Regions from separate parts of the Luteibacter aegosomatissinici genome, predicted to be linked through region 2. Evidence: predicted binding sites of a transcription regulator. Region 2 holds the regulator's gene; each other region holds the start of a gene.
What was found. Region 2 encodes FliA, which starts transcription of late flagellar genes. Its sites were predicted from a motif close to TAAAGTTTNNCNNNCNNNGGCCGATAA; they were not measured.

Region 1 (4,211 bases), 2.0 Mb from region 2:
ACGAGTTTGACCCGACCCGCACTCCGCAGGAATTGCGCGATGACGATGCGCGCATCCTGATGGCGCTCTCGGCGGGGTGGCAGACGGCCGAAGCCTCGCCGGTACGGCCCAGCGTCTCGGATGAGTTCGACCACGTGGGGTTCTATCTTTCCCGGCCGATCTACCGTGTACTGCCGGCCCTGTATGAGTCGCTGGAACAGGCGATTGCCGAGCACTACAGCGAGGGTGTGGTGGTGCCACGCGTCCTGCGCTTCGCCACGTGGGTGGGTGGCGACATGGACGGCAACCCCAACGTCAATGCCGATACGATCGCCGCGACGCTGGCTGCCCAGCGATCGCTGGTGCTCGAGCGCTACGTGGAGGGTGTGAACGAACTGGGCCGGCTGCTTAGCCAGACCGACGATCGCGTGTCCCTGGACGATAAGCTCGGTCGCCGCCTGGACGATTACCGCGAACAGATGCCCGCCGCGGCCTCGCGCATCCGCCCGCGCCACGCGGATATGCCGTACCGCGCGTTTCTTACCTTCGTCGCCGAGCGGCTGGAGGCCACCTTGCATGAAGGCGATGACGCCTATGCCTCGGCCGGCGAGTTCATTGACGACATTGCACTGGTGGAGAAGAGCCTGCTGAACCACGGTGGCCGCCACGCCGGCGCCTATGCCGTCGGCAGGCTGCTCTGGCGGGCGCGCACGTTTGGCTTCCACCTGGCACGGCTGGATGTGCGCCAGGATGCGCGCGTGCATGACGAAGCGCTTTCCGCGCTGCTTGATGATGCCGGCTGGGCTGATCGCGAGGCCGATGCACGGGTAAAGACATTGCGTCCTTACGCGGCGGGCGAGCGCAGTTTCGTCGCGGGGGATGACCACGATGCCGCGGGCATGCTGCGCAACGTATTCGCCACGCTGGCCGAGTCGCGCAAGCGCTACGGCACCGAGGCCACGGGCCTCTACATCATCAGCATGGCCGAGACCGCGGCCGATGTCCTTGCCGTGTTGGCGCTCGCGCGCCGCGGCGGCCTGCTGGAAGGCGGCCGCGTACCGCTGGATGTCGCGCCACTGTTCGAAACCATCGATGACCTCAAGGGCGGCCCGGCCACGCTGCAGGCATTGCTCGATGACCCGGTATACCGCGCACACCTCAAGGCACGCGGTGATCGCCAGTGGGTGATGCTTGGTTACTCCGATAGCGGCAAGGATGGCGGCACCGTCGCCTCCAAGTGGAGCCTGCAGCGCGCCCAGGTGGAGTTGCTCGAAGTGGCGGCGAAGGCCGGCATCCGCGTGGCGTTTTTCCACGGCCGTGGTGGTTCCGCCAGCCGCGGTGGGTCGCGCATTACCCCTGCACTCATGGCCTCGCCGCGCGGTTCTGTGGGCGGTGTGCTGCGCGTGACCGAGCAGGGCGAGGTGATCCACCGCAAGTACGGTATCCGTGCCCTCGCCGTGCGTAACCTGGAACAGACGCTCGGCGCGGTCATGCGCGCATCGCTGCGCCCGCGCGTGGCGGAAGTGCGTGAATCGGGCTGGAAGGATGTGATGGTTCGCCTCTCGGACGAGAGCCGCAAGGCGTACCGCGCGTTCGTCGACATGGAAGGCTTCGTCGACTACTTCCGTGGCGCCACGCCCATCGATGTCATCGAACGGATGACGCTCGGTTCGCGCCCCGCACGCCGTCGCAGCATGAAGGGCGTGGAAGACCTGCGCGCCATCCCGTGGGTGTTCTCGTGGACGCAGTGCCGTGCGGTGCTCACCGGCTGGTACGGGCTGGGTAGCGCGCTGGAGACCGTGGCGAAGGAATGCGGTGAGGAGACCCTCGGGCGCATGGCGAAGGAGTGGGCCTTCTTTGCCACCATGCTGGATGATGTGGAGATGGTGCTGGCCAAGGCCGATATCGATATCGCCGAGGCGTTCTCTGAACTGGCCGGACCGTTGCACGCAAAGTTCTTCCCGAAGGTGCGTGAAGAGTTCGAACGCACGGTAGCGTGGGTGCTGCGCCTGAAGGGCGCGAACGAACTGCTCCAGCGGGAGCCACGCCTGGCCACTTCCATCCGCCTGCGCAACCCGTACGTGGACCCGATGAGCCTGCTCCAGGTCGACCTGCTCAAGCGCTGGCGCGCCACGGGTGGGAAGGACGATGCGCTGTTGAATGCCCTCGTTGCCTGCGTCAACGGTGTGTCGCAAGGCCTGCAGAACACCGGTTGACGCACCCCGCCCCGTAGGAGCCCACCCTGTGGGCGACATCTTTTCGCGATCAGGCAGCAGCCCCTGCAGCCCGATCGCGAACAGCGTCGCCCACAGGGTGGGCTCCTACACGGCGGCACAGTCTCAGCGGCTTTGCGGCTAAAGCTGGCTCGAACCCTGCCGAAAACGACGTTACATGCCGCATAAATTGCGACAGGTCACCTTTTCTGCAGGTTCCTCATGAAAGACACCCTCCGTCGTGCCCGCTGGCGCGGCCTGAGCGTGGGCGCGCGCCTCACGCTGCTGGTCGTGGCCATTGTCTCGCTTGGCATCGCCTTGTTGACCCTGCTCGTCACGACCATGGTCTCAAGGGAGCTGGAGACGCGCTCCCGCGATGACCTGGCCCGCGGCAACCACGCCATCATCGCGATGGTGAACACCTTCAGCGGTGCGCTCCTCGCCGAATCCGACCGCTTCCTCACCGTATTCGAGAGCTATTTTCCTGCGGGTACGCTCGCCGTCGATCCCCTGAAGCGGGTGAAGATGGGTGACCGTACGGTGCCGGTCATGGCGATGGGCGGCAAGGCGATCAATGGTGATTTCACGACGGTCGATGAGTTCTCCGACCGGGCCCATGTTGTCGCCACCATGTTCGTGCGCGATGGCCAGGATTTCATCCGCGTTACCACCTCGCTGAAAAAGCAGGACGGTTCGCGCGCGGTGGGTACATCCATCGATCACGCCCATCCGGCCTTCCCCCTCCTGCTTTCCGGCAAGGGCTACGGTGGCCCGGCGATCCTGTTCGACAAGCCCTACATCACCCGTTACGAACCCATCCGTGACGCGGCTGGCAACGTGATCGGTGCATGGTTCGTCGGCGTGGAGATCAGCCAGGAAATGGCCGCGCTGCAGGCGCAGATTTCGTCGATCCGCATCGGCGAGACGGGCCACTATTCGGTGATCGATGCGAGCCCTGGCAAGCGCTATGGCTCGTATATCGTGGACCCGGCGCTCAACGATGCCGAAGGCAAGGCCGATGGCGCGGCGCTGAAGGTGCTCGATACCGACGGCCAGTCGTTCTATGGCCGCATGCTGTCCGCTGGCAAGGGAGAAACGCGTTATCGCGTCGCCGTGGGTGGGCACGACATGGAGCGCCTGGCGGTTTACGAGACCGACCCGTCGTGGCACTGGATGGTGACCGGTACGGTCGACATGGATGAGCTTTATGCGCCGGTACGCCACCTGCGCAACATGGCGATCGGCAGCAGCCTCGTCATCATTGCCGTACTTTGCGTGCTGCTGTTTATCGCGATCCGTGTGCGGATCACGCGGCCGCTTTCGTCGGCCGTCCAGGCCGCCAGCCGCCTGGCCGAAGGTGACCTTACGGCGCGCCTGGGTTCCACGCGTGGTGATGAAATTGGCCAGCTCATGAACGCCATCGATGGTATTGGCGATGGCCTGGGCTCGATTGCGCAATCGGTGCGGCGGGCGACGGCCAGCATGGCGGGGAGCACCTCGGAGATCGCGGCGGGCAACACGGATCTTTCCATGCGTACGGAGCGCCAGGCAGCGGAACTTCAGATGACGGCGGCGAGCCTCGATCTGCTGACCCGTACCGTACGCGACAACGCGGGTAATGCGGCGCGCGCCAGCACGCTGGCGGAGGGTGCCAGCGTCGCCGTGCAGCAGGAAGCCGGCGCGATGGCCGAAGCCGTCGCATCGATGAACGGTATCCAGGCGTCAGCCCAGCGTATCGCCGATGTCATCGGCATCATCAACGGCATTGCATTCCAGACGAATATCCTGGCGCTGAATGCCGCCGTGGAAGCGGCGCGTGCAGGCGAGCAGGGTAAGGGCTTTGCAGTGGTGGCGGAGGAGGTGCGCAACCTCGCGCAACGCAGTGCCAAGGCAGCGAAGGAAATCGAGGCGCTGATTACCGAGTCGGTCGCCCAGGTGGATGCTGGCCACGGCCTCGTGACCGAGGCGGGCCACAACATGCAGGCGGTGATCGGCCGCATCCGTGACGTGGCTGAGCTG
Region 2 (4,211 bases):
GCCCGCGCGCTCTGCGCCGAACTGCCGGACACCATGACGGCCGAGCAGGCGCGTTACCTGCCACTGGGCATCCTGTCGCGCAACATCCGCACCAGCGGCCGCAACTTCGATACCGTCGGCGGCGGCATTACCGCGTTCGTCGGCACCACGGGCGTCGGCAAGACCACCAGCATTGCCAAGCTCGCCGCCCGTGCGGTGCTCCGCCATGGCGCATCCAACGTGGCCCTGATCAGTGCCGACCAGTACCGCATCGGTGCCGGCGCCCAGCTGGAACACTACGGCCGCCTGCTCGGCGTGCGCGTGTACAACGCGCACGATGCCCAGAGCCTGCGTAACGTGCTGTTGCAGCTGCGCGGCAAGCACACGGTGCTGATCGATACGGCGGGCCTGGCTGGCAACGACCCGAAGCTGCAGCAGCAGTTCGAGACGCTCCGGGCCATGGCCGATGTGCGTGTCTGCCTCGTGCTGGCCGCCAACGCGCAGGCCCAGGCGATTGATAACGCCGTGCGCGCCTATGCGCCGCTCAATCCGCAGAGCGCCATCCTGACCAAACTCGACGAGGCGCCGCTGCTGGGCGGCGCACTGTCAGCCCTTATCCGGCATGGCATGCCGTTGGACTACACCACGGATGGCCAGCGCGTGCCTGAGGACATTGCCTCCGCCGACGCGCGCAAGCTGGTCTGCCTGGCAGCCCAGATGCTCAAACAGCGCAACGACGAACCGGATGACGCCATACTTGCCGATCGTTTCGGCTTCGCGTCCGCCCCGGCCCTGGCCTGATCGCAGAACGTAACGAACGTGACTACGGCAACCGCAACCGCAACTTCTTTCACGGCAGTGAATTCCTTCATGACCACACACGTCGACAACTCCCAGGCCGCCGGACTCAACTGGCTCGCCGACCGCCGGCCCACGCGCAGCATCGCGATCGCGGGCGGCAAGGGCGGCGTGGGCAAGACCACGGTGGCCGTGAACCTCGGCATGGCCCTGGCCATGGGGGGCCGCGACGTCCTCCTGCTGGATGCCGACCTCGGCATGGCCAACATCGATGTGCTGCTGGGCCTGCAGCCCACCCGCCACCTGGGTCATATGCTGGAAGGCGCCTGCGCCATCGAGGATCTGGTGCTCGAAGCGCCGCATGGCCTGAAGGTGATCCCGGCCACGTCGGGCACGCGCCGCATGGCCCAGTTGCCCAACATCGAGCATGCCGCGGTCATTCGCGCCTTCGACGAATACCCGCTGGCGCCGGAATACCTGATCGTGGATACCGCGGCCGGCATTTCCGACAGCGTGTCGATGTTCGCCGCCGCCTCGGACGAGGTCGTGGTCGTGGTCTGCGACGAACCGGCTTCGCTGACCGACGCCTATGCACTGATCAAGGTGCTGTCGCGCGAGTTCGCGGTGAACCGTTTCCGCATCGTGGCCAACATGGTCCGCCATGCGCAGGAAGGGCGCCAGCTGTTCGAAAAGCTTTCCCGGGTGACCAACCGCTTCCTGGATGTGTCGCTCGATTTCATGGGCATGGTGCCGCACGACGAGTACCTGCGCCAGGCGATCCGCCGCCAGTCGGCAGTGGTCGAAGCCTGGCCGAGCAGCCGTTCGGCGGTGGGATTCAAGAATTTGGCCAGGTCGGTCGATACATGGGGTGAACCCGAACCCCGTGGTCAGGGTCGCATCGGCTTTTTTGCCGGGCGTGAGCACGTGGGGGGAGGGCTGCCGTTGTGAGTGTCGCGAGCGAATACCTTGAAATCACTAAGGTTCCGGCCGATCAACTGGTAAAAACGCATGCGCCGCTGGTGCGCCGGATCGCCTATCACCTGATGGGCCGCCTGCCGCCCAGCGTCGATGCAAACGACCTGATGCAGGCTGGCATGATCGGTTTGCTTGAGGCGGCAAGGAATTATTCGCCGACGCGCGCGGCCAGCTTCGAAACCTATGCGGGTATCCGCATACGTGGCGCCATGCTGGATGAACTGCGCAAGACGGACTGGACCCCGCGCTCTGTCCACAGGAAATTGCGCGAGGTGGCGGAAGTAACGAGGCAGATTGAGAACGAAACCGGTGGCGATGCCGACGATCTTGAGGTGATGAAGCGCCTCGGCATCGACGCCATGGAATACAACCAGATCCTGGCAGACGCGGCGAGCGCGCGGTTGCTGAGCCTGACGGCGCCCGAGGGCGACGAAGGTTCCGCCATCGACGTTGCCGACCCGGACGCTTCGGGCCCGGATGGCTTGTTCGAGCAGGACGGCATGCGCAGCGCGCTCGCCGAATCGATCGACGGGCTGCCCGAGCGCGAAAAGCTGGTGATGTCGCTGTACTACGATGAAGAACTCAACCTGAAGGAAATCGGTGCGGTGCTGGGAGTTAGCGAATCGCGCGTGTGCCAGATCCATGGCCAGGCCCTGATCCGTCTCCGGGCTCGCATGTCGGGTTGGAAAGACAAACACTAAGAAATACGCGGCTGTAAGGCGGAGAGCGCTTTGGACAAGAACATGAAAATCCTCGTGGTGGACGATTTCTCCACCATGCGGCGAATCGTCCGTAACTTGCTGGTAGAGCTGGGTTTCACCAACACGCTCATCCAGGAAGCGGAGGACGGTAACGCGGCGCTGGCACTGCTGCGCTCGCAGCCGATCGATCTGGTGGTCACCGACTGGAACATGCCGAACATGACCGGCATCGACCTGCTCCGGGCCATCCGCGCGGACGCCAACCTGAAATCGCTGCCGGTGCTGATGGTGACCGCCGAGAACAACCGCGACCAGATCATTGCCGCCGCGCAGAGCGGCGTGAATGGTTACGTCGTGAAGCCGTTCACGGCTGTCACGCTCAAGGAAAAGCTCGACAAGATCTTTGAACGCCTCGCCGCGGCCGCGGGCTAAGGGACTAACATGAATACGATGATTTCCGCTGGCCAGGACGTGGCACCCGAACTGCGCGAGCTACTCGATGCCGACGACAGCGCGGCCTTCGAGCAAGCGCTCGATCGCCTGCTGCGCAGCCGCGAACAGCATTTGTTCCTGGCCCTGGGCCACCTCGCACGCGACCTGCACGAATCCGCCCGCCGCCTTGCTTCGGATATTTCCAGCGATGGCGTGCCTGGCACCATGAGCGATGCGCGCAAACACCTGCGCGATGTGCTCGAGATGAGCTCGCAGGCGGCGCATCGCACGCTCGACTTCAGTGAGAAACTTCGCCCGCAGGCACAGGCGCTCGCCAGGCAGGCCGACGAGCTTCTCGTGCTCGACCAGGCCGATCCCGCATTCACCGCCAATGCCACGTCGCTGGCGGTGCGCGTGGGTGATTTTGCCCAGAACTGCGATATCGGCTTCGGCGAAATGGTGGAAGCGCAGTCCTGGCAGGATCTTTCCGGCCAGCGCGTTGCCCAGGTCGAGGCCTTCATGGCCAAGGTCGAAAACTCGCTGGTGGAGCTGGTGCGCCTGACCGGTTCGCTGGCAGGTGCCAATGCGCCCGCCGCCGACAAGGTCAGCCAGGACGAAGTGGATCGCCTGCTCAGCGAATTCGGTTTCTGAGCCCGCCATGAGCGTGGAGCTGGACAACGAGCTGCTCAACGTCTTCCTGATCGAGGCCCGCGAACTACTTGAGACCCTGGGCGAACAGCTCGTGGATCTCGAGGCCTCGCCGGAGGATAGCGAGCTCCTGAACGCGGTGTTCCGTGCGTTCCATACCGTGAAGGGCGGTGCGGGCTTCCTTGGCCTGAACGCCATGGTGGAACTGTGCCACCGTGCGGAGGATCTGCTGAACGAGGCGCGTAATGGCGCGCTCGTGCTCAATGCTGCCTTGATGGATGCCTTGCTCGAGTCGCTCGATCTGCTGAACGACATGATGCGTGCGGCCGATGCCGGGGTGCCGGCCGAGCCTGCGCCGCGTTCGCTGCTCGATCGCCTGGTCGTACCCGGCCGCGCGGCATCGGCGGCGCCGGTCGCGCTCGCCGTACCTGTCAGCGCGCCAAAGGCCGCTGCGGTATCGGCACCAGCCAAGGCGTACGACCCCATCGAAGATGAGTTCGAGGCGATGCTCGACGCAGCGCGCACCGAACGTGCACCTGCACCGGTTGAGTCCGGCACCATCTCCGACGACGAATTCGAATCGCTGCTCGATTCGCTGTACGGCACGGGCGCCCCCGGTGCCGATGCCGTGGCGCCCGCCGAGCCGGTTGCAGAAGCGGCCGCCCCCGCGCCCGAAAG
Region 3 (4,211 bases), 190 kb from region 2:
CTTTACGTCGGGCACGGCGCTCTGGTTTGGTGGCCACCCCGGCGCGCGAACCATTGCGGTGACCGGCACCAAGGGCAAGAGCACCACCTCGGCGCTTATCGCGCACCTAGCTCGTTCACTCGGCGTGCGTACGGCGCTGGCCGGCAATATCGGCTTGCCATTGCTGGAACTGGATGAAGGGGATGCCGATCTCTGGGTGATCGAGCTTTCCAGTTTCCAGACCGGCGAAGCGATGGGTGTCGATCTGGGTGTCGTGACCAGCCTGTACGAGGAGCACCTCGACTGGCATGGCTCGCGCGAACGCTACGTGGATGACAAGCTGAAACTGCTCGCGGCGTCCGCGCGCGTGCTGGTCAACGGCATGCAGCCGTCGCTCCTCGACCGTGCGCTCGATCATCCCGGCCTGAATACGTTCGGCGGCACGGCCGGCTGGCACGTGGCCGAGGGGTGGATCCGGCGTGGTGATGAGCGCGTGCTCGCGGCGGGTAAGGTGGCAGCGCCTGGCCTGCACAACGCGATCAACGCCTGTGCTGCCCTGGCGGCCCTGGAATTGATGGGGCTGGACGCACGCGCCGCGGCACCCGCGCTTGCGACCTTCCTGCCGTTGCCGCACCGCTTGCAACCGCTGGGCGAGCGGGATGGGCTGCGCTGGATCAACGATTCGATCAGCACCACGCCGCTGGCGAGCCTTGCCGCGTTGGAAAGTGTGCACGACGGGCACGTTGCGCTCATCGTCGGCGGGCATGACCGTGGGCTGGATTGGTCGGTGTTCGTCGACGCCATGCGCAAGCACGCGCCCGACGCCATCATCTGCCAGGGCCGGAATGGCCCGCGCATTGCCGATGCGCTCGAGGTCGCAGGCGTCGCCAACGTATTCCGTGCCACCGACCTGGCCGCTGCCGTCGGCGCCGCGCGCAATGCGTTGCATGGGAGGGGTACGGTCGTGCTGTCGCCGGGCGCGCCCAGCTTTGATCAATTCAAGGACTACGCGGACCGCGGCAAGCGCTTTGCGGAGATGGCCGGGTTCGAGGCAAAGGCCGCCAGCATCCAGGGCCTCGGCATCGCTTAATCGTGCGTCGCGTTCAATAGCGTGCCGACGACGGCCGCCAGCGCGGCGTACAACTCCGACGGCACGTCATCGCGCAGCCGAACTGCAGCCAGCAGCGTCGCAATCTGCGGATCCAGGTGCGGCGCCAGGCCAAGCAGCTGTGCGCGGTCCAGCAGCGCCTTCACGCCATCGGCATCGATGCGTTGGGTATTGCCGTTGCTGGTAGGGGTGGCCATCCGCAGCGTGACGCTGCGGCGCGGTGAAGGGAGCGACTGGGTCATGCGCGTGCTTCGAGAAGGACGGCGCTGTACGCGCCCGTCGGTACGGGTAGCCCGTGCATGCAGGCAAAGTGGTCAAGCTGCAGCTTGCTCTTCTCGAGCACGCGGCGCAGCGTGGTGAATTCGTTCTCCAGGCGCGACACGGTCTCGGGATACTGAGCCCACAGGCGCACCGACACGCGCGATCCCCGCAGCTGCACTTCGCCCTGCACGGCGCCTAGGGTCGGCGGATCGATAGCGAAGCCCACGGTCCACATACCTTCGGGCTCGCCTTGCGAGGGCTTGCCTTCCTCGATGCGAAGCTGCAGCACGTCGTAGCCGCGAACGCCGGTCAACGGGATTTCAACCATCCACAAACCGGCATGTGGCTGCGATTCCAGCTGGCCGATTTCCACGCGCGACAGCGCGGCGCGCACATCGGTGCGCAGGTGCGAAACGAGGCCGTCGGCGGTTTCTTCATCCGCCAACAGTTCCTCCGCACGCGGCTGCGCCACGAGCGCGCGCTGGGCAAGAGGGGGTGGTGTATCGGTGAACTGGCGCGACGGCGCCTGGATCATGGCCTGGCGTGTCTGCGGGATGTCCGCCAGGGCACGGCGCAGGTTCAGCAGCGCCGCCTTGAAATCGTCAGCCGCCGGCGCTTCGTTATGTGGCTCGGCCAGGTGGGCTTCCAGGAACGCACCGCTCTTGGCGATGGCCTGCTTCATGCCCTCGGGCGTGCTTACGTCATCGGGCTTGCTGATCGATGCCTCGAGCGTGGCCAGCGCGGTGCGCAGCGGCTCGGGGAGCACGCGAGCGACCGGCCGACGGGCGAGGGCAGAAAGCACGCTGAGCAACTGCGAGTAACCATTCTGCAGGGGTAGCCGCTCGCGCAGGCCCTGCATGGCGATGCGCTCATCCGTGTTCCCGACCACGATCTCCAGCTGCGGCTGGGGACCCTGGGTCATCACGCGCACCTGGAACTGCTGCGGCAGCGACGTGCCCGCCGCATCCGCTTCCACCGCCATGCCGCCAATATCGAGGAGGACCTTGCCCACGTCGGTCTGGCCGAGCAGGCGGGCGGCAAGCAGCGTGCCCACCGCCCATGACTGGGTGGTGGCCGCTGTGGTACCCGCGGCCGCACCGGCCCAAAGCTGGGCGGCGAGGCTGGTCGGCTGGATGATCAAGGGCAGGTCCTCCGGGGGCCTGGGCGTTATCCGTGGTGGATGCGCTCCTGTGTGCTCGTAAGAATCGGCTGATTCTCTGGAACCTTTAGGTGACGGGTGGCCTGGCCGGACGGGGTAGAATGGGCGGATGAGCAATCTCCCTTTCGAACTCCTCGCCACCGATGGCGCGGCGCGGCGCGGCCGACTGCGCTTTGGCCGGGGCACCGTTGAGACCCCGGCCTTCATGCCCGTGGGCACCTATGGCTCGGTGAAGGCCATGACCCCGCGCGATGTCCGCGATACGGGTGCCGAGATCATCCTGGGCAACACGTTTCATCTTTTCCTGCGCCCGGGCCTGGATATCGTCGGCGCATTCGGCGGCCTGCATAAGTTCATCGGCTGGGACCGGCCGATCCTGACCGACTCTGGCGGCTTCCAGGTCTTCTCCCTGGCCCATAAGCGCAAGATCACCGAAGAAGGCGTCACGTTCGCTTCGCCGGTCGATGGCTCGAAGGTGTTCCTGTCGCCCGAAGTCTCGATGAAGATCCAGACCGTGCTGGATTCCGACGTGGCCATGATCTTCGATGAGTGCACGCCGTACCCGGCCACGGAGAAGGTGGCCTCGGATTCGATGGAGCTGAGCCTGCGCTGGGCGGAGCGGTCCCGGCGGGCGTTCAACGACCTGGGGAACCCGAACAACCTGTTCGGCATCGTCCAGGGCAGCACCTATGAGAACCTGCGCCGCCGCTCGGTCGATCAACTGGTCGACATCGGTTTCGACGGCTATGCCGTGGGCGGCCTGGCCGTTGGCGAGCCCGAGGCCGAGCGCAACCATACGCTGGACTTCACCCTGCCGCTGCTGCCCCAGGACCGCCCGCGCTACCTGATGGGCGTCGGCCGCCCGGAGGACATCGTCGAGGCGGTGCGCCGTGGCATCGACATGTTCGATTGCGTGATGCCTACCCGCAACGCCCGGAACGGCTTCCTGTTCACGGCGGAAGGCACGTTGCGTATCCGAAACGCGAAGTTCGCCACCGATACGCGCGTGATCGAGGAAGGTTGCGACTGCTACGCCTGCGCCAATGGCTTCAGCCGTGCCTACCTGCGCCATCTGGATCGCTGCAACGAGATCCTGGGCAGCCAGCTGGCCACCATGCATAACCTCCGCCATTACCAGCGGCTGATGGCAGGCCTGCGTGGCGCGATCGAGGCGGGCACGCTCGACGACTTCGTGGCCGCGTTCTATGCGGCGCGTACGAAGGCCACCGTCGACGGCACGCTGTGACCCGGCGCATGTGAGCAGCCCGACGGGGTTCCCTCGGATGCACCTGCTTCACACTTTGTGCCAGTGGCCTTGCGGGGCGCCTGCCGCGCCCCCAAAGCCTTGTGCTGGCGCGGTACACCGCCGCCGGGGGGCGTGGCATAATCCACGATCTTTTTACGTGATCGGCCGCTTTTTCTTGGCCGATCCATGACTTGCGAGAAACCCGATGAGCCCCATGACGTACGCCGCCATTGCCCAGGCCGCCCCGGCCGCCGCCCCGCAGGGCGCGCTTGGCCTTTCTCCGCTCATCATGATGGCGGTGCTGTTCGGCATCTTCTATTTCATGATGATCCGCCCGCAGATGAAGCGTCAGAAGGAGCACCGCGCGCTCCTGGCCGCGCTCGCCAAGGGCGATGAGGTCGTGATGAACGGCGGTCTCGCCGGTCGCATCGAAGAAGTGGGCGATGCCTTCGTCAAGG
Region 4 (4,211 bases), 640 kb from region 2:
ACTGGATGGCCGACGCCGTGGAGGTGCGCCTGCGCGTGGTGGAACACGACCTGCGCACGCTGGATGAGTTCGACGACCAGCTCACCAACAAGTTGCAGTTCCTGCTCGATGCCACGCTGGGCTTCATCAGTACCGACCAGAACCACGTGATGAAAGTGCTTACCGTCACCTCCGTTGCCACGATCCCGCCGCTGATCCTGGCCGGCATATGGGGCATGAACTTCAAGGATATGCCCGAGCTCAACTGGCACTGGGGCTACCCCATGGCGATCGCGGTGATGCTGATCAGCATGGCGCTACCGGTGCTGTTCTTTAAGTGGCGCGGCTGGTGGTCGGGGGACTGAATCGTGCTTGGCCACTTGCTCCGCCCCGCTACCGCGCCCATCCGGCGCTGGGTCATGACCGCGTTTCCCAAGCCGCCTTCGGGCGGCATCGATTACGAGCACCCGGTGGGCGACCCGGGCCTGTTCGGCCCCGATTCGGTCACCTGGCGCATCCATAACGATTTCTGCGGCATGCTGGCCGGCGGGCTCTGTGCGCTGTACCTGCAGACCTTGCATCCGCGCGCGCTGGCCGGCGTCTGGGATCACTCGAACTTCCGTACCGATCTGGTCGGGCGGTTACGTCGCACAACCGCGTTCGTCGGTGGGACCACCTATGCGCCCACGGCCGAAGCGCAACACATGATCGCCCGGGTGCGCGACATCCATGCCCAGGTGCGCGGCCTGGACGAAGCCGGCATGCCCTATTCCGCTGATGATCCCGACCTGCTGACCTGGGTCCACGTCAGCGAGATGGCCAGCTTCCTCGCCGGCTTCCGCACTTACGGCCCCATGGCGGTTCCCGACGCCGCGGCCGACGCCTACTTCAACGAAACGCGACGCGTCGCCGAAGCCCTGGGCGCGCGGGACGTGCCGGGCTCTGTCGCCGCACTGGACGATTACGTTCGCAGCATCATCCCCACCCTCGTCTACACCGAACGCACACGCGTGGTACTCGAGGTGTTGGCCGACCTGGACCTGCCCGTGCCGCTGGCCGGTCTGTCCCGGGACGTGTTCCTGCACGCGGGCGCGCACCTCCTGCCGCCGTGGGCCAGCGACCTGCTGCGGCGCACACCGGCCGACCAGGTGAAGGGCCGCGTGGCCGCCGCGACGCTGCGCGGCATGGCACCGCTGTTCCGCGCCGCGCTGACCGAAGGCGTCGCCACCCGCTCCTGTCGCCGCGTGGGCGTCGATCGAGGGATCCTGACCACCTGGCCACGGGCCTGACCCGTCTCGCCTTCCGTAGGAGCCCACCCTGTGGGCGACATCTTTCGCGATATTGCGACAGGGCTGCGATGGTATGGCGAAAAATGTCGCCCACAGGGTGGGCTCCTACAATGGAGTAGCGGACATGTGAAGGGCGACGGGTGAGACCTTCGTCACAGTTCTCACCCAATCGTGAGAAATTGCACTAAAGTTGTCGGCTTGCCGGTCGCTATACGTAAGCAAGGGGAAGTGGGCAGCTTCCACCGTGCGTCGCGATCACCAGGCCTGACAGGGGGCCTTCTCGGGGGAGGATGGGTTCGGTGCGACTTCTTGCGTTCAACAGCGGCCGTGGGGCCGCGGGAAAGGGCCGGCCGTGACCGCGCCCTGGCATTCGCTCGCCGGTGGCATGCCGGAATCCCGCCTGCTGGCCTCCGTGGCCGAGTTCACCCACCACCGTGATATCGATGCCCTCGACCACAGCCTGGTGCTCTCCATGGCCGAGCTGGTCGCGGTAAAGAGCGTGACGCTGTGCAAAGCCGGCGACAGCCTGCAGCACCCGGTCGAATCGCTCACCGTCTGCACCCGCGAAAACGATGGCCGCTGCGTCGTTGAAGCCGTGGAACCCATGCGCGATGGCGATCCGGTGGACACGATCGTATGCGCCATGGAGACCCTGGAAGTCATCTCCGACGTGACCGACGAAGGTCGCTGCCGCCTGGTGGTGCCGATCATTCGCGAACACGTCGCCATTGGCGCGCTCATGCTCGAAGCCGACGATACGCTGGATGGCGTGCGCGTGATGGTGGAGGGCTTCGCCCGTATCTACGCCAACTACATTGCCCTGCTCAACGAGAGCGAGCGCGACAAGCTCACCGGCCTGTATAACCGCCGCAGCTTCGAGCAGCGCCTGCAGCGCCTGCTCAAGCTCCAGCGCCAGCGCGCCCGCGTGCTGCGCAAGGATGAAGAGCGCCGCATCGCCTGCGAGGACGTCGCGCAGATCTACCTGGCCATCCTGGATATCGATCATTTCAAGCGCATCAACGATACCTGGGGCCATGTTTACGGCGATGAGGTCATCCTGATGCTCGCCCAGCAGATGCGTGCCTGCTTCCGCCAGAACGACGTACTGTTCCGCTTCGGCGGCGAGGAGTTCGTCATGCTGATCGCCTCGGAAGACGAGGCAGCGGCAGCGGGTGCCCTGGAGCGGTTCCGCGAGCACGTGGCGAACTGGGCGTTCCCGCAGGTCGGCCATGTGACTGTGAGCATCGGCTACGCACGGATCAGCGAGCACGATTACCCGGAGATCGTCCTCGATCGCGCCGACAAGGCGCTCTACTACGCCAAGCAGAATGGCCGGAACAGCGTGCAGGGGTTCGAGACGCTGACCGAGCGTGGCGAACTGGGCGCGCCGGTAGCGCTGGGCAGCATCGATCTGTTCTGACGCCGGCACGACCCCGCGTTACCCGTAGGAGCCCACCCTGTGGGCGACGCTGTTCGCGACCGCGTCACCGGCCCCGTGCGGCGTTCTTCTTAAGAATCACGCCACGGGACGTGTGGGCCATGGCGAAAAGATGTCGCCCACAGGGTGGGCTCCTACAAGTGATCGCGGTTATTTCACGACGCCGCAGGCAATGCGATCCCCGCCACCGCCCAGCGGCTTGGGCTGGTCGGAGTAGTTGTCGCCGCCCGCGTGGATCATGAGCGCATGGCCCTTCAGCGTGGCCAGGCTCTTCAGGCGCGGCGCCGTGACAGCCGTCGTATCGGTGCCATCGGCCCCCACGGTGATCTTCGGCAGATCGCCCTCATGGCCTGCGGCCGAATCCGGGCCTTCATGCTTGCCGGTGTGCTCCGGATCGAAGTGGCCGCCCGCTGCGAGTGCCGCGCCCTTCTTGCCATCCTTTTCGCCCGGTGCGCAGCTCGGCTTCTCGTGCAGGTGGAAGCCATGCTCGCCGGGCGGCAGGCCCTTGAGATCCGGGGTGAAGACGAGGCCACCGGCGCTTTCGCTCACCGTGACCGAGCCCACGGACGTACCGGTACCGTCGGTCGAGACCATCGTCATCGGCACCGTCACGCTCTTGTCGGCCGCCTGCGCGGCGCCACACACCAGCAGCCCGGCGGCGATCAGTACGATTTTTCTCATCTTGCTCTCCCAGCGTTGGATAAGGCGTAGCCCGGGATACTGCACCGGGCGTGCACACCGCGTCCACAGGTGGGCGATCGCGCTGCAGGAGCGCGCTTGCGCGCGATACGGTCTCCCGCAGCCTGGATCGCGCGCAAGCGCGCTCCTACAGGGAGCTGAAGAGGGTTCGGATGTCGTTTTCCGAAAGCAGGCGCCACTTGCCAGGTTCAAGATCGCCCAAGGTGAGGCCGCCCACTGCGATGCGCCCCAGGGTTTCCACATGGTTGCCGACGGCAGCGAACATGCGGCGCACCTGGTGGTAACGGCCTTCGGTGATGGACAGGCGCACATGGCGCGGACCAAGCACCTCGAGGACAGCAGGCTCGAGCGGGTCCTTCTCGCCCTCCAGCATGAGCGTGCCGGCGGCGAACAGTTCACCTTCGTCACCGCGCAGGTCTTCGGCAAGCGTCGCCTCATACACCTTCGCCAATGCACTCTTCGGCGAAATGATCTTGTGCAGTAGCTGGCCATCATCGGTGAACAACAGCAGGCCGGACGTGTCCCGGTCCAGCCGCCCCACGGTGGAAAGCACAGGATTACGCACGCCGAAGCGCGGTGGCAGCAGGTCGTATACCAGCCGCCCGACATCCTTGCGCGAACAGGTAAAGCCCGTGGGCTTGTTGAGCATCAGGATCATGCCCTGCGGGGGATCAAGCGGCTCGCCCTCGAAGCGCACATCCGCATGCTCGACCTTGTCGTCGGCGTACAGCACGTCGCCTGAGGCATCAGTAACGAGCCCTTCGCGAAACAGCTGCGCGACCTGCTTGCGGCTGCCGTAACCGAGG

Region 1: a site for FliA is predicted at 2,335-2,361, ahead of L2Y97_RS03220 (methyl-accepting chemotaxis protein). Genes of this name have one in related genera too.
Region 3: a site for FliA is predicted at 2,551-2,577, ahead of fliK (flagellar hook-length control protein FliK). Genes of this name have one in related genera too.
Region 4: a site for FliA is predicted at 1,454-1,480, ahead of L2Y97_RS13790 (GGDEF domain-containing protein). Genes of this name have one in related genera too.

The regions. Positions count from the first base shown of each region.
Region 1 is NZ_CP095742.1:728,758-732,968, forward strand. It holds gene ppc (phosphoenolpyruvate carboxylase) at 1-2,195, shown strand, start outside; gene L2Y97_RS03220 (methyl-accepting chemotaxis protein) at 2,415-4,211, shown strand, end outside.
Region 2 is NZ_CP095742.1:3,719,963-3,724,173, reverse strand. It holds gene flhF (flagellar biosynthesis GTPase FlhF) at 1-780, shown strand, start outside; gene L2Y97_RS16725 (MinD/ParA family protein) at 850-1,725, shown strand; gene L2Y97_RS16720 (RNA polymerase sigma factor FliA) at 1,722-2,453, shown strand; gene cheY (chemotaxis response regulator CheY) at 2,484-2,885, shown strand; gene L2Y97_RS16710 (protein phosphatase CheZ) at 2,895-3,536, shown strand; gene L2Y97_RS16705 (chemotaxis protein CheA) at 3,544-4,211, shown strand, end outside.
Region 3 is NZ_CP095742.1:3,905,111-3,909,321, reverse strand. It holds gene murD (UDP-N-acetylmuramoyl-L-alanine--D-glutamate ligase) at 1-1,069, shown strand, start outside; gene L2Y97_RS17600 (flagellar biosynthesis protein) at 1,066-1,329, opposite strand; gene fliK (flagellar hook-length control protein FliK) at 1,326-2,489, opposite strand; gene tgt (tRNA guanosine(34) transglycosylase Tgt) at 2,617-3,753, shown strand; gene yajC (preprotein translocase subunit YajC) at 3,959-4,211, shown strand, end outside.
Region 4 is NZ_CP095742.1:3,081,295-3,085,505, forward strand. It holds gene L2Y97_RS13780 (CorA family divalent cation transporter) at 1-344, shown strand, start outside; gene L2Y97_RS13785 (oxygenase MpaB family protein) at 399-1,268, shown strand; gene L2Y97_RS13790 (GGDEF domain-containing protein) at 1,621-2,688, shown strand; gene sodC (superoxide dismutase [Cu-Zn] SodC) at 2,857-3,387, opposite strand; gene L2Y97_RS13800 (pseudouridine synthase) at 3,533-4,211, opposite strand, start outside.